DNA from 4 places in the Azospira inquinata genome. Region 2 is predicted to be linked to each of the others. Evidence: predicted binding sites of a transcription regulator. Region 2 holds the regulator's gene; each other region holds the start of a gene.

Region 1 (3,861 bases), 330 kb from region 2:
GGCTCTTTCTCTCGGAAGAGCCCCGGGAATGCATCGCCCGGCTGCAACAGCGCCAGCCGGAGAAAAAAGTGGTGGTGGAGGTGAAGAACCAGGACGAGGCCCTGCTCTGGGCCCGGGCCGGGGCCGATGTTTTGCAGCTGGAAAAGTTTTTCCCCGAGCAGATCGCCGCCTGCCGTCAGGCTCTGGCGGCGGAGGGGCTGACGCCCCGGCTGGCCGCCGCTGGAGGCATCCACGCGGGCAACGGGGCCGCCTATGTGGCCGCCGGAGCCCAGGTGCTGGTGTCCTCCGCCCCCTATATGGCGCCGCCCCGGGACGTGCAGGTGGATTTTTCCGTGTGCTGACCGGGGCTCCGAGGCCCTGGGGTCCGGGATGCCTAGGGCGGGAGCCCTGGGGTGTCCGGGGGGCGCTGGGGGGAAGCCCCCGCGGTGAAACATCAATGTGCAGGGAGCCCGGATCAGGCCTGATCCGGCGGTGAGGTCCCCTTCGTGCAGAGGAACCGCTTTCTCCCGCCTTGCTGGGGGATGAGGACTAGCCTTTCCCCCAAAGGGGCCTCTCCCGGCCCATGGCGAAGCTTCGTCCTCTCTTCCCCCTCCCGATCCCACCTTTCCGCGAGACCTGCTCCTTGGGGGGTGAATCCCGGTGAGGGTTCCTACCTACGTGGATTGGCAGGACCGTGGGAAGAAGTCAGAGGCGGTGACGCCGCTCAAGGCCTAAGGCCGCCCCCGGGGCCGAGCGCCGGGCCAGGGCAGCACCAGGGCATCCCCCTCGTGCCGGACCCAGGGAGCGATGAGCCGGGCCATCCACTGCCAGAGCTGACGCTGGGTGGCGTGAGGCAGGCGGGCCCGTTGCAGCTGTCGGGCCCAGGCCTGTAACCAGGCGGCCCGGGCGGCGGGACTCAGACTCAAGGGGCCGTGGCGGCCGGTGATGCGGGCGTAGGCCAGCACCGCCCGGGCTTTTCTGCCCGGGGCCAGACCGCTCACCACCAATTCCGCCAGTTCGGCGGCCAGATCGGAAAACTCGTCTGCATCTTCCGGAAGCCAGGGGGCCAGAGGCCCGGCCTGGAGTTCTTCCGCCAGGGTCAGGCAGCGCCAGCGCAGCTTTTCTTCCCCCATTTCCCGGAGCGCCCCGGGCAGGGGCGGGGGCAGCTGGAGGGGCGGAATCGGCACCAGTAGCCGCTTTGCCTTGGGCACCGGACCGGGCCGGGGACTCCCGGTGTCCGGTGGGTTGGGGGACGAATTGTGTGGAGTTTCCGACACCGTGGGGCCTCGTTGGCAGACATCAAGCGGGGCCCGCGCCTTGCCGCCCCTGATTTCAGGGCGCCTGGGGCGGGCCCCCGGCCTTCTGGTCGCCCCCCACCTAGGGTGTGGTAAGCCCGACAAGAAAAGCCGCTACCTAGAGACTAAGCAATGAACAGGCCCGCCCCAGAGGGCGGAGGGATGTCCCCGGGCAGGCGCTTTCCCCGTCGGAACGCCTGTCCGGTGGGGCCCGGCTCAGGCCACCACGCCGAGGATCACGGCGGAGGGGCGGAAGGCCAGGGTGCTATTACCCCCCAGGCTCAGATTGGCGGCCAGGGCGTTGGCCATGACCGCCACGGCAGTGACTCCGGCGCCCAGTTCCACGCACACCTCGGTCATGTCCGCGTCCCGCTGGAGGCGGGAAATACGGCCGCAAAGCCGGTTGTAGTCGCTGTAATCCTCTCCGTCGCCGCAGCCCACCAGGAGCATGGAGGAGGCTTTGATCAGGGCCACCGCTTCCTGGCCCGGGGTCAGGCCCAGGGATTGGGCGCTGTTGCGGGTAACGCTGGCCCGCAGGGCCTGGCCTCCGGGCAGGCGCAGGGTGACCCGGTCCTGAATGCCCTGTTCCGCAATGTGTTCCACCCGGCAGAAAAACTGGTTGCGGGCGCTGGTGCGCACCGTCACCCGGTCCAGCAGGCGCAGGTCGTCGGCGAAGTGCTCGCCGAACCGTTCCAGCATCCGGTCCTGCTCCTGGCGCAGGGCCACCAGGGCCACTGCCAGGCGGCGTCCCCGATAGGTCAGGCGCAGGCCGCAGCCCACGTCCCCTTCCACCCATTCCGCAATACTTTCCCCCGCCAGATTATTCATTTCCTGGACCGCTCGCCGGGCGGAGCCGCTCTCCGCCGCCGGCACCGGCAGCATGCCGTTGGCCCGCACGGCCCGCTCCAGCCAGGCCAGACGTTCGTGTTCCCCATCGCAGGCCGCCGGATTGGGCCAACCGGCAGCCAGGGCGGGGGAGGGCAGGAGGGTGGAGGGAGAGTGGGACATGGTGGGCTACCTTTCAATTTGTTCTTCGAATGTCGCTATATAAGCGAGTAGCGTGCCACGGACCGGGAGAGGGGCGGAGAGGGGCGCCGGGTCTGCCCCGCCGGGAAGCCGGGGGGCGAGCTGGGAGCGGGCCGGGCGGCCCTGGGTGGAATCCCTTGTCGTAGAGCCGACAGGGTGGGGCAGATCAGCGCCCGGACCCGGGTTTGGGGAAGGGCCTCCCTATCCTGGTGCGCTATGTACGAAAAGATACATCGTGTTGCATTGCTGACCCGGGGCTGTCAATGGGGGTGGGATGGCCGAAGCCCCGCCAAATCTGGTTGTTTCCTTGAAAATATAACGGATGGCTAGGCCCTGGCACGGCCTTCGCTAAAGGGCCCTTGGAATCCCGCATTCCGACAATCGTTATATATCCAACAACATATTGGCGGACGGTTGGCTTTCCGACCGCCGGGGAAAAAAGGGACAGCATGGAACGGAAAATATGGGTAGGCCTCTTGGGGAGCCTGCTGCTGAACGGGGCCCAGGGGGCGGATGAGCCGGTATTTACCCTGGGGGAGGTGCAGGTTAACGGTTCCCCCCTCCAGGAGGTAGCTCCCGGCTCCGCCGTGGTGGACCTGGAGGAAATGCGCCTGCATGACCGGGAAACCGTGGGCACGGCCCTGGATTTGTTGCCCGGGGTGAATATCAGCAAGGTGGGGGCCCGCAACGAGCAGATGGCCTATGTGCGGGGCTTTGACCTGCGCCAGGTGCCGGTCTTCGTGGATGGCATTCCGGTGTATGTGCCCTATGACGGCTATGTGGATCTGGGTCGTTTCAACACCTTTGACCTGTCCCGCATCGAGGTTTCTAAGGGCTTCAGTTCCCTGGCCTACGGGCCCAATACCCTGGGGGGCGCCATTAATCTGGTGAGCCGGCGGCCCACTAAAGCCTTCGAGGGGGAAGTGGGGGGCGGTTTCACCCTCACGGACAAGGGGGAGGGCAACGGCTACCGGGCCTACGCCAATGTGGGCAGTAACCAGGGCTCCTGGTACTTCCAGGCCAGCGCCTCCTATCTGGATCAGGAATATTTCCGCCTGCCCGACAGCTTTTCCCGAGCCCCGGGGGAAGACGGGGGGGACCGGAACAACAGCTACAACCGGGACGGCAAGGTCAATCTCAAGCTGGGTTTCACCCCCAACGCCACGGACGAATACAGCATCAACTACATCAACCAGCATGGGGTGAAGGGCACGCCCCCCTATGCGGGCACGGTGGCCGGTCAGACGCCCCGCTACTGGCAATGGCCCTACTGGGATAAGGACAGCCTGTACTTCATTTCCAGTACCCGGTTTGAGCGCCAGACCCTGAAGTTCAAGGTCTATCACGATACCTACCGGAATTCCCTGTTCGCCTTCGACAACAGCAATTACAACTCCATGAAGTTCAAGTCTTCCTTCAAGAGTTGGTACAACGACTACACGGACGGGGCCAGCGTGGAAGACGATCTGGACCTGAGCGCCAGCAATGTGCTGAAGGTGGCCTACCACTGGAAGGAGGACGTGCACCGGGAACACAACGCCGGGGAGCCGGTGCGCCATTT
Region 2 (3,861 bases):
GACAATGTGCGGGAATTCCTCAAGGCTAATCCCGCCCTGGCCCAGGAAATCGAAGCCAAGATCCGCACCGCCGTGGGGGTGACCAAAGCTGCCCCCGCCCCGGAAGCCCCTACCCCCGGGGATGACTGAAAGCCTGCGCGGGCGGGCCTTGCGCCTGCTCGCCTCCCGGGAACACAGCCGTCTTGAACTGAAACGCAAGCTGGCTTCCCACGCCGAAAGCGGCGAGGAACTGGAATTGCTGCTGGACGAGCTGGAGAAAGCCCGCCTGCTTGCCAATGACCGTTACGCCGAACAGCGGGTCACCGTCCGCGGCGGCCGCTACGGTAACGCCCGCCTGGCCGGGGAATTGCGCAGCCAGGGGGTGGATGACACCACCATTGCCAACGCTTTGGCCCAGGCCGGGGATGAAACCGAGCGGGCCCTGGCGGTCTGGCGCAAAAAATTCGGCAGCCTGCCCCAGGATGCCCAGGAGCGGGCCAAGCAGGCCCGTTTTCTGGCCGGTCGGGGTTTCGGCAGCCCAACCATCCGCCGGGTGCTGCAAGGCACCTGGGATGACGAGTAAAAGGTTCGCACCATGTCCGACCCGCAAGACAGCCAAAAAGGCCACATTCTTTCCGCCCACAACCTGAAGAAGCGCTACAAGGCCCGTACCGTGGTCCAGGACGTGTCCTTCGAGGTCTGCTGTGGGGAAGTGGTGGGGCTACTGGGCCCCAACGGGGCGGGGAAAACCACCTGTTTCTATATGATCGTGGGTCTGGTGGCCGCCGATGGGGGCGCCATCTGGCTGGACAACCAGGAACTGACCCACCTGCCCATCCACCGCCGGGCCCACATGGGGGTCTCCTACCTGCCCCAGGAAGCTTCCGTGTTCCGCAAACTGAATGTGGAAGAAAACATCCAGGCGGTGCTGGAACTCCAGGAACTGGACCCGGAGGCGACCCAGAGCAAGCTGGAGGAGCTGCTCGACGAACTCCACATCGGCCATCTACGCCACACCTCCGCCGCCGCCCTCTCCGGCGGGGAACGGCGCCGGGTGGAAATCGCCCGGGCCCTGGCCACCTCCCCCCGCTTCATCCTGCTGGACGAACCCTTCGCCGGGGTGGACCCCATCGCCGTGCTGGAAATTCAGAAAATCATCCGTTTCCTCAAGGAACGGGGCATCGGCGTACTCATCACCGACCACAATGTGCGGGAAACCCTGGGCATCTGTGACCGGGCCTGTATCATCAATGAAGGCCGGGTACTGGCCGCTGGTGGGCCGGATGAGATCGTTTATAATGAAAATGTAAGAAAAGTCTATCTGGGTGAGCATTTCCGCCTCTAATCACCCCTTTCTCCCCCAACAGCAGCCCGTCTGCGGAGAAGTCATCGTCATGTTTTCTCCCATCACGCGCCCATGAAACCGACCCTCCAACTTAAACTTTCCCAGCATTTGGCGCTCACGCCCCAACTGCAACAATCCATCCGGTTGTTGCAGCTGTCCACGCTGGAACTGAACCAGGAGCTGGAGAAGTACCTGACGGAAAATCCCCTCCTGGAACGGGAGGACGAGGATTTCGACGGTCCTTCCGGGCCTGCCGCCGGGGAAGGAAGTGACAGTGCGGCCCCTGATCCGGCGGGCACCACGCCCCGGGAAACGGAGCGGGGCGAGGATGATAGCCGGGAGCACGGGGAGCCGGGGGAAAGCGCCGAAACGGGCATCCGTGCCAGCGACGAGGGCAATGCCCTGGCCGCCGGGGAGGATGACGGCTGGTATGCGGAGGGCAGCTATCCTTCCGCCTCCCGGGACGAAGAAGACGATTCGGATTACCAGGACATCCAGGCCGCCAGCACCTCCCTGCGAGACCATCTGGCCTGGCAGTTAGGCCTCACCCCCCTGAGTGACCGGGACCGGAATCTGGTACGCTTTCTCATTGAAGCCCTGGACGACGACGGCTACCTGACCCAGCCCCTGGAAGAACTGGCGGACGCCCTGCCCCCGGAGCTCGAAATCGACCTGGACGACCTGCTCATCGCCCTGCGCCACCTCCAGCATTTCGACCCCACCGGAGTGGGGGCCCGCTCTCCCCAGGAATGCCTGGCCCTGCAACTGGAAGCCCTGCCCCCGGAACCCACCCGGGATCTGGCCCTGCAACTGGTGCGCCAGTATCTGGAACTCCTGGCCGGACGGGACTTCACCAAGCTGAAAAAGCTCCTGGGCTGTGACGACGACCAGCTACGGGCCGCCGCCCATCTGGTGAAGAGCCTCAATCCCCGCCCCGGGGCCCAGTACGCCCCCCTGGATACCCGCTACATTATTCCCGACGTGGTGGTGCGCAAGCTACGCAACCAGTGGGTGGCCAGCATCAACCCGGACGCCTATCCCCGGCTGCGCATCAACCGCCTGTATTCGGATATTCTCTCCAAACACCGGGGCTCCTCCCTGGCTGGCCAGCTCCAAGAAGCCCGCTGGCTGATCAAGAACGTACAGCAGCGCTTTGACACCATTCTGCGGGTCTCCCAGGCCATCGTGGAACGCCAGCGCCAGTTCTTCGAACACGGGGAAGTGGCCATGCGCCCCCTGGTACTGCGGGAAATCGCCGAGGTGCTGGGGCTCCACGAATCCACCGTTTCCCGGGTCACCACCCAGAAATACATGGCCACCCCCCGGGGCATTTTCGAACTCAAGTATTTCTTCGGCAGCCACGTGGCCACGGAAGCGGGGGGCGCCTGTTCCGCCACCGCCATCCGGGCCCTGATCAAGCAGTTGATTGGCGGGGAAGATGCGAAAAAGCCCCTTTCCGACAGCCAGATTTCCGAGATTCTCGGGCAACAGGGCATTGTGGTGGCCCGCCGGACCATAGCAAAATACCGGGAGGCGTTGAACATCCCGCCGGCTAACCTACGCAAGACCATCTAACCAAGGAGTAAATAATATGAACCTGCACATCACCGGCCATCACGTCGAGGTTACCCCGGCTATCCGCGAATACGTCAGCAGCAAGCTGGATCGGGTGCTGCGCCACTTCGACAACGTCATTGAAGTGAATGTGATCCTCACCGTGGAAAAGCTGAAGCAAAAAGCGGAAGTCACCGTCCGGGTGCCGGGCAAGGACATCTACGTGGAAAACGAAGACAGCGACCTGTACGCTTCCGTGGACGCCCTGGTGGACAAGCTGGACCGCCAAGTGATCAAGCACAAGGAAAAGGGCCTGGCCCACAACCGGGACAGCATGGATAAGCACATCGGCGAAGCCTAATCGCTAGCACCGCCGCCGCCCCACCCAAGGGGGCGGCTACGGTGGCCGAGCGTCGCCTTTTCCGCTATGATCCGGCCACCTGAAGGGTCTCCCTCCCGCCCCCCGGGTTTCTTGTTTCTCCCATCGTCTTTCCGGGGAGTACCCTAGCCCCATGGACCTCATCGCCAAACTCCTTCCCCCCGCCAACATCGTCCTGAATCTGGAAGCCAGCAGCAAAAAGCGCGCTTTCGAGCAGGCCGCCCTGTTGTTCGAAAATAACCTGGGGGTTGCCCAATCCACGGTTTTTGCCAGCCTGTTTGCCCGGGAAAAGCTGGGCTCCACCGGCCTGGGCCAGGGCGTGGCCATTCCCCACGGCCGCTTAAAGGGCATCAAGGAAGCCGCCGGCGCCTTTCTCCGCCTCACCCACCCCGTGGCCTTCGACGCCCCGGACGGCAAGCCGGTAGATCTGATGTTCGTGCTCCTGGTACCGGAGCAGGCCACGGAACAACATCTGCAGATTCTTTCCGAGCTGGCCCAGCGCTTCTCCGACAAGCTGTTCCGGGAGGCCCTGCGCCATTGCGACAGTATGGACGACGCCCACCGCCTGTTCACCGATTGGGGAAATCATGCGGAAAATCAGCAT
Region 3 (3,861 bases), 340 kb from region 2:
CGGATACTGGGGGCCTCCTGCTACAACGAATTCGCCCTGGCCCAGCAAGCCGCCCAGGCGGGGGCCAGCTACGTGGCCTTTGGCGCCATCTATGCTTCCCCCACCAAGCCCGGCGCCGTCCAGGCCCCCTTGAGCCTGCTCCAGCGGGCCCGCCGGGAACTGCTCCCCGCCTATCCCGGCCTCACCCTGGCCGCCATCGGCGGCATTACCCTCACCAACGCCGCCCCGGTGCTGGCTGCCGGCGCCCAGTGTCTAGCGGTGGTGAGCGACCTTTTTCAGGCCCCGGACATCCCTGCCCGGGCCGCCGCCTATCAACGTCTTTTTAGGGAAAGCACCTGCCATGACCAGCCGTAACCAGTCCCTGTTTGAAGCCGCCCAGCGCCATATCCCGGGCGGCGTGAATTCCCCCGTGCGGGCCTTCGGCTCCGTGGGCGGCATCCCGCCCTTTTTCGCTGGCGGCAAAGGCCCCTGGGCCTGGGACGCGGACGGCAAGCGCTATCTGGACTACGTGTGCTCCTGGGGCCCCCTGATCCTGGGCCACGCCCATCCGGAAACCGTGGAAGCGGTCCAGGAAGCCGCCTCCCGGGGGCTTTCCTTCGGCGCCCCCACGGAAGGGGAAGTGGAACTGGCGGACCTGCTCTGTGACCTGCTGCCCTCCGTAGACATGGTGCGGCTGGTGTCCTCCGGCACGGAAGCCACCATGAGCGCCATCCGCCTGGCCCGGGGCCATACGGGCCGGGATCTGCTGGTGAAATTCGAGGGCTGCTACCACGGCCACTCGGACAGCCTGCTGGTGAAGGCGGGCTCGGGCATGCTCACCTTCGGCAACCCCTCCTCCGGCGGCGTCCCCGCCGACGTGGCCAAGCACACCCTGGTGCTGGACTACAACGATCCCCAGCAGCTGGCCGACGCCTTCGCCACCCGGGGTCAGGAAATTGCCGCCGTGATCGTGGAACCGGTGGCGGGCAACATGAATCTGGTGGCCCCCAAGCCCGAATTCCTCAAGGCCGCCCGGGAGCTGTGCACCCGCCATGGCGCCGTGCTCATTTTCGACGAGGTGATGACCGGCTTCCGGGTCGGGCCCCAGTGCGCCCAGGGCCTCTTTGGCATCACCCCGGACCTGACCACCCTGGGCAAGGTCATCGGCGGCGGCATGCCCCTGGCAGCCTTTGGCGGCAAGCGGGAAATCATGGAAAAAATCGCCCCCCTGGGCCCGGTCTATCAGGCCGGCACCCTGTCCGGCAACCCGGTGGCAGTGGCCGCTGGCCTGGTAACCTTGAAGGCCACCCGGGCTCCGGGCTTTTATCAGACCCTATCCACCCGCACCCGGCAGCTCACGGATGGCCTCACCGCCGCCGCCCAAAAGCACGGTATTCCCTTCTCCGCCCAGGCGATGGGGGGCATGTTCGGCCTCTATTTCCGGGCCGCCCCCCCCACTTCCTACAGTGAAGTGATGGAATGCGACAAGGAACGCTTCAACCGCTTCTTCCACACCATGCTGGACGCTGGCCACTACTTCGCCCCCTCCACCTATGAAGCGGGTTTTGTCTCCGTGGCCCATAGCGAAGCCGACGTAGCCAGCACCCTGGCCGCCGCCGAAAAGGCCTTCGCCGCCCTCTAAGTTACTCCGTAGCGCCCATCCCCGGCCCTCCCCGGCCGGGGACCTTTCCCCCTCCCGCTCCTCCGCCCCTTTCCCCGGGGCCGATTCCTCCTCCGGGGTGAAATCCGACATTTGTCGCATTTCTTACAGCCCCTTCCCCGTACCGCCATTTCATTACAAGCCTTTGTTTTAACTTGAATTAGCCACTGTCATTCCGGTTGGCACCCTTATTGCGTAGTCCCTGGCGAGAGGTTATGCCATGACGACGAACCGGATCATCACCATTAACGACACCACCCTGCGGGACGGCGAACAGACCGCCGGGGTCGCCTTTACTGCCGAGGAAAAGCTGGCTATCGCCCGCGCCTTGGCGGCGGCGGGCGTGCCGGAAATGGAGGTGGGCATTCCGGCCATGGGCCCCCTGGAGCAGGAAGTGATCCGGGCCATTGCGGCGGAAGACCTGCCCTCCCGGCTCATGGTCTGGGGCCGCATGTGCGCCAGTGACCTGGAAGTGGCCCGCCAGTGCGGCGCCCACATCGTCAATCTGTCCGTCCCCGTCTCCGACCTGCAAATCCGCCACAAGCTGGGCAAGGACCACCGCTGGGTGCTGGACAGCATCCGCCGCTTCGTCCCCCTGGCCCGGGACGCGGGGCTGGATGTGTGCGTCGGCGGGGAGGATTCCTCCCGGGCCGATCTGGATTTCCTCCATCAGGTGCTGGCCGCAGCCCAGGCCGCCGGCGCCCGCCGTTTCCGCTTCGCCGACACCCTGGGGGTGCTGGACCCCTTCGCCACCTTCGACCGGATCAAGGCCCTGCGGGCGGAGAGCGATCTGGAAATTGAAATGCACGCCCACGATGACCTGGGCCTGGCTACCGCCAACACCCTGGCTGCCGCCTGTGCCGGAGCCACCCACATCAACACCACGGTGAACGGTCTGGGAGAACGGGCGGGCAACGCGGCCCTGGAAGAATCGGTGGTGGCCTTGAAGCACCTCTACAACATGGACACGGGGGTCGATCCCCTGAAATTCCCGGAAATTTCCGATCTGGTGGCCCGGGCCTCGGGCCGGCCGGTGGCGGTGAATAAAAGCATCGTGGGGGCCAACGTATTCACCCACGAAGCGGGCATCCACGTGGATGGCCTGACCAAGAATCCGGCCAATTACCAGGCCTTCGATCCGGCGGAAATCGGCAAGGGCCACCGCATCATCCTGGGCAAGCATTCCGGCTCCAGCTCGGTGATCCACGCCTACCGGGACCTGGGCATTGAACTGAGCGAAGACCGGGCCCGGCGCATTCTGCCCCGGGTGCGCAACTACGCCATGGCCTACAAACGCCCCCCCGGATTTCGGGAACTGATGAGTTACTACCTGGAGAGCAGCCGTCCGGCTGCTTCCTGAAAAGGAGAAAGCCATGGAAGCCCTGATGGACGAACTGCAAAAGCTTTCCAGCGCCGAAGAGTTCCTCAATTACTTCGGCCTGGAATACGACCCCAAGGTGGTAAGCGTTTCCCGCTTGCACATTCTCAAGCGCTTCAACCAGTACCTGGCCCGGGAAGGCGGCCTGACGGGCCTCAACGACGGGCTGGCCCGGGCCAAGTGCCAGGAGCTGCTGCTCCGGGCCTATACGGACTTCGTCCATTCCTCCGGTATCGAACAAAAGGTTTTCAAGGTCTTTCATCAGGGTGTGCAGCAGGTGTCCCTGGACAGCCTGCGCCACTCCTTAGGAGAAGCTCGCCATGCATAGCGTCGTCTGTATCAAGCAGGTGCCGGACTCGGCCCAGATTCGGGTGCACCCGGTCACCAACACCATCATGCGTCAGGGGGTGCCGGCCATCATCAACCCCTTCGACCTCTTCTCCCTGGAAGAAGCCCTGCGCCTGAAGGACAAGTTCGGCGGCACGGTAACCGTGGTCTGCATGGGGCCTCCCATGGCGGAAGCGGCTCTGCGCAAGTGCCTCTCCTTCGGGGCGGACGACGCCATTCTGGTCTCCGACCGGGCCTTCGCCGGTTCGGACACCCTGGCCACCTCCTACGCCCTGTCTTCCACCATTAAGAAAATCATGGAAAAGCAGCCGGTGGACATCATTTTCACCGGCAAGCAGACCATCGACGGGGATACGGCCCAGGTAGGCCCAGGCATCGCCAAGCGCCTCAATTACCAGCTGCTCACCTACGTTTCCAAGATCGTCGGCGTGGATCTGGAAAAGCGGGAAGTCCAGGTGGAACGCCGGGCCGAAGGCGGGGTGCAGCTGCTCAAGAC
Region 4 (3,861 bases), 180 kb from region 2:
GCACCCTTTTGGAACAACCAGCCAGCGGTGGCGTTCAGCTTGTCAGCGGCAGCGGCGTCGATGTAGCCGTCGGGGCCCGCCCAGTACCACACCATGTGAGCCATGGGCAGGTAGGAGAAGGTGAACCACAGGGCGCAGAACACCAGCACGGCGGAGAAGCGGATCCGTTCAGCAAAGGCCCCCAGGATCAGGCAGGCGGTGATGGCCGCGAAAGCCCCTTGGAAGACCACATAGATGAACTCGGTCACCACCACGCCCTTGGAGAAGGTGGCGGCCACGGAATCCGGGGTCACGCCCTTCATAAAGAGCTTGTCCAGGCTACCGAAGAAGGGATTGCCTTCGGTAAAGGCCACGCTGTACCCGTAGATGCACCACAGCACGGTGATCATGGAGAAGACCACGAACACTTGGATGAGCACGGACAGCATGTTCTTGGAGCGCACCAGGCCACCGTAGAACAGGGCCAGGCCCGGGATGGACATGATGATGACGAAGGCGGCAGCCACGATCAGCCAGGCGTTGTCACCCTTATTGGGCACCGGAGCAGCGGCAGGGGCAGCAGCAGGCGCGGCGGCGGTGGCCGCAGCGGGAGCAGCCGCATCGGCGGGCTTGGCAGCGTCCGCCGGAGCGGCAGCAGGAGCCGTAGCCGCCGGGGCGGCAGAAGCGGCGGGGGCGTCGTCGGCAAACGCCGGGGCGGACAGGCCAACCACACCCAGCAGTGCCAACATAGCGAGCATGCGTTTCATTGTTTTCTCCCGATCAAAGGGCATCTTCGCCGGTTTCACCGGTGCGGATGCGAATGACTTGTTCCACGTCGAAGACGAAGATCTTGCCGTCACCGATCTTGCCGGTGCTGGCGGATTTTTCGATGGCTTCGATGACCTGATCCGTCAAGTCATCCTTCACCGCCGCTTCCACTTTGACCTTGGGCAGGAAATCCACAACGTATTCCGCACCCCGGTACAGCTCGGTGTGCCCCTTTTGCCGGCCGAAACCCTTGACTTCGGTGACCGTGATGCCTTGTACGCCGATGGCGGACAAGGCTTCACGCACTTCGTCAAGCTTGAACGGCTTGATGATGGCAGTTACCAGTTTCATGTTGGCTCCCAATCAGTTGGAAATCCGGTTTTATCCGGTGCCCCCGACCCCGAGGACACCGGTGACACTAAGAAAAAAGCGGCTTAGAAAGTCTTGGTGAAGGACAGTTGGGCGGCACCCTTGCCCAGATCCTTACCCAGCAGGCTGCAATAAGGTTGGACACCATTGCCGTTGCAGTCGCCGTGGGCATTGGTGTCGTAGTAGGACAGAGCCACCACGCCGAAGCCCACATCCTTGGTCACGCCCAGTTTGTAGTCGGAGTAGGAAGCGCGGCTGTAATCCTTGATGGATTGGTGGCCCACGTGGCCCACCAGGCCCCAGCCAGTACCCAGATCGTAGTTGGCATTGACTTCGAAGTAGCCGGAACCACTGGTGTTGCCATTGCCACCGTTCTTACCCCACCCGAAGATATGGTCGGAAGTGGTCAGAGAGTATTTGGCAGACAACCATTTCCAGCCGATAGCGCCATAAATTTCCGTGGTGTTGGGGCTATTGGAACCCACGGTCAAATTACCGCTGTGGGGGTAGTTATAGGTCAGGACGCCCACGTCGTAGTTCCAGTCACCACCGGCGAAGGTGTTCTTGTAACCGCCGTAGATGTCGATTTCAGTAGGAGCGCTGCCGCCAGAGCCATCGGTCAGCCAGGAGATGGAAGACCCCCAGACACCGGCGTAGAGGCCGGAGGAATGGGAATAGTCAAAGCCGCCTTGAATGGCCGGCTTGCGGTTGGACTGGGCGATCCCCCGGTAGATGTACTCGGAAGTCAGGCTCACGTTGGCGGTGAAGGTGTGTTCCGGCGTGGCGGCGGCCGCAGGGGCGGCGTCGTCGGCGAAGGCCGGGACGGACAGACAAGCAAGAACGGCGGTGGCGATGAGAGTTTTTTGCATTGCAGACTCCTGATAATAAAAAGAGAACTTCGCGGAATGCATCTAGCACAGGTCGTGCCAATCTTTTTTTCACCCAAAAACAGGGGATTGCATAAACTTTATAACCCATTCCCATGGGGGCCGCACCAAGGGAGCGCATCCCCAAAAGGGTGCGCACAGCTTCGGTGCGGAACGGCCCGGCGGCCCCCGCCGACCCCTGTGCTAAACTTTGCCGCCTGCTTATTGACCCCCGGATGCGCACCATGCTCGATCCCAAACTTTTCGAAGATTTCAGCCAGCGGCTGAGCACCCTGATGGCCGGCACTCCGGCCGCCGACCTGGAAAAGAACGTGAAGGCCATGCTTTCCGGCTTTTTCTCCAAGCTGGACCTGGTAACCCGGGAAGAATTCGACGTTCAGGCCCAGGTTCTGGCCCGCACCCGGTCCAAGCTGGAAGCCCTGGAAGCCCGGGTCACGGCCCTGGAAAATCCCCCCGCCCAGGATTAAGCCCGGCGTCCAGGGGACGCCAAGCCTTTATTATCATGGCATAATCGGCGCCATTTTCCACGGGCCGCCGCCATGCCTCTCGCCCTCGTTCACAGCCGCGCTTTAGCCGGAATGGCCGCTCCGCCGGTGACGGTGGAAGTCCATATCGCCAACGGCCTGCCCGCCTTTTCCCTGGTGGGCTTGCCCGAGGCCGAGGTGCGGGAAGCCCGGGATCGGGTACGGGCCGCCCTGCTCACTAGCGGCGCCGATTTCCCGCCCCGGCGCATTACGGTCAATCTGGCCCCCGCCGACCTGCCCAAGGAATCGGGCCGCTTCGATCTGCCCATCGCCCTGGGCCTGCTAGCCGCTTCGGACCAATTGCCCAGCGCCGCCCTGGAAGGCTATGAATTTGCGGGGGAACTGTCCCTGTCCGGCGACCTGCGCCCGGTACGGGGCGGACTCGCCATGGCCCTGGCCGCGGGGCGGGCCGGACGCCCCCTGGTGCTGCCCCGGGAAAGCGCGGCAGAAGCCGCCTGGGCCCGCCACACCACCCTGATCCCCGCCGCCACCCTTCTGGAAGTCTGCGCCCATCTGCGGGGCGACGCCCCCCTTCTCCCCCTCGGCGCCCCGCCCCCCGTTCCGCCGCCCCCTTACCCGGATCTGTCGGACGTGAAAGGCCAGGCGGGGGCCCGCCGGGCCCTGGAAATCGCCGCCGCTGGCGGCCACTCCCTGCTCTTCTGCGGCCCGCCGGGCACGGGCAAATCCATGCTCGCCCAGCGCCTACCGGGCATCCTGCCGCCCCTGGCAGAAAAGGAAGCCCTGGAATCCGCCACCCTGCTGTCCTTAGCCGGGGAATTTCAGCCGGACCGCTGGACCCTGGCCCCCTGGCGCCATCCCCACCATACGGCTTCCCCCGCCGCCCTGATCGGGGGCGGCAGCAAAGCCCTGCCCGGGGAAATCTCCCTGGCCCACGGGGGCATTTTATTTTTGGACGAGCTCCCTGAATTCGACCGCCGGGTACTGGAAGCCCTGCGGGAGCCCCTGGAAACCGGCGCCGTGCAAATCTCCCGAGCCGCCGCCAAAATCAGCTATCCGGCCCGTTTCCAGCTCATCGCCGCCATGAATCCCTGTCCCTGCGGCTTTCTCGGCCATCCCCGGCGAGCCTGCCGCTGCACCCCGGATCAGGTGGCCCGCTACCGGGGACGGCTCTCCGGCCCCCTGCTGGACCGGCTCGATCTGGCCCTGGATGTGCCGCCCCTGAGCCCGGAGGAGCTGGCCGCCGCCCCCACCGGAGAAAGCTCCGCCCCGGTGCAGGAACGGGTCAGCCGGGCCCGGCGCCGCCAGGAAGCGCGCCAGGGCGGCCTCAATGCCCATCTGGAAGGGGCGGCCCTGGAGCAGCACTGTCGTCCGGA

Evidence for each region. The regulator sigma-54, encoded in region 2, starts transcription at its own class of promoters, with help from an activator protein. The targets are predictions, from matches to a motif close to TGGCACGCTTNCTGCTNA.
Region 1: a site for sigma-54 is predicted at 2,323-2,340, ahead of Azoinq_RS05965 (TOBE domain-containing protein). Genes of this name have one in related genera too.
Region 3: a site for sigma-54 is predicted at 1,820-1,837, ahead of nifV (homocitrate synthase). Genes of this name have one in related genera too.
Region 4: a site for sigma-54 is predicted at 2,028-2,045, ahead of Azoinq_RS06715 (TorF family putative porin). Genes of this name have one in related genera too.

The regions. Positions count from the first base shown of each region.
Region 1 covers NZ_CP064782.1:1,315,616-1,319,476, reverse strand. The annotation lists gene modD (ModD protein) at 1-341, shown strand, start outside; gene Azoinq_RS05970 (globin family protein) at 711-1,166, opposite strand; gene Azoinq_RS05965 (TOBE domain-containing protein) at 1,491-2,282, opposite strand; gene Azoinq_RS05960 (TonB-dependent receptor plug domain-containing protein) at 2,750-3,861, shown strand, end outside.
Region 2 covers NZ_CP064782.1:1,648,026-1,651,886, reverse strand. The annotation lists gene recA (recombinase RecA) at 1-129, shown strand, start outside; gene recX (recombination regulator RecX) at 122-562, shown strand; gene lptB (LPS export ABC transporter ATP-binding protein) at 575-1,324, shown strand; gene Azoinq_RS07530 (RNA polymerase factor sigma-54) at 1,397-2,899, shown strand; gene hpf (ribosome hibernation-promoting factor, HPF/YfiA family) at 2,916-3,239, shown strand; gene ptsN (PTS IIA-like nitrogen regulatory protein PtsN) at 3,391-3,861, shown strand, end outside; gene hprK (HPr(Ser) kinase/phosphatase) at 3,845-3,861, shown strand, end outside.
Region 3 covers NZ_CP064782.1:1,303,451-1,307,311, forward strand. The annotation lists gene thiE (thiamine phosphate synthase) at 1-354, shown strand, start outside; gene hemL (glutamate-1-semialdehyde 2,1-aminomutase) at 341-1,621, shown strand; gene nifV (homocitrate synthase) at 1,860-2,999, shown strand; gene nifW (nitrogenase stabilizing/protective protein NifW) at 3,013-3,345, shown strand; gene Azoinq_RS05915 (electron transfer flavoprotein subunit beta/FixA family protein) at 3,338-3,861, shown strand, end outside.
Region 4 covers NZ_CP064782.1:1,465,685-1,469,545, forward strand. The annotation lists gene Azoinq_RS06705 (ammonium transporter) at 1-746, opposite strand, end outside; gene glnK (P-II family nitrogen regulator) at 760-1,098, opposite strand; gene Azoinq_RS06715 (TorF family putative porin) at 1,182-1,985, opposite strand; gene Azoinq_RS06720 (accessory factor UbiK family protein) at 2,228-2,470, shown strand; gene Azoinq_RS06725 (YifB family Mg chelatase-like AAA ATPase) at 2,543-3,861, shown strand, end outside.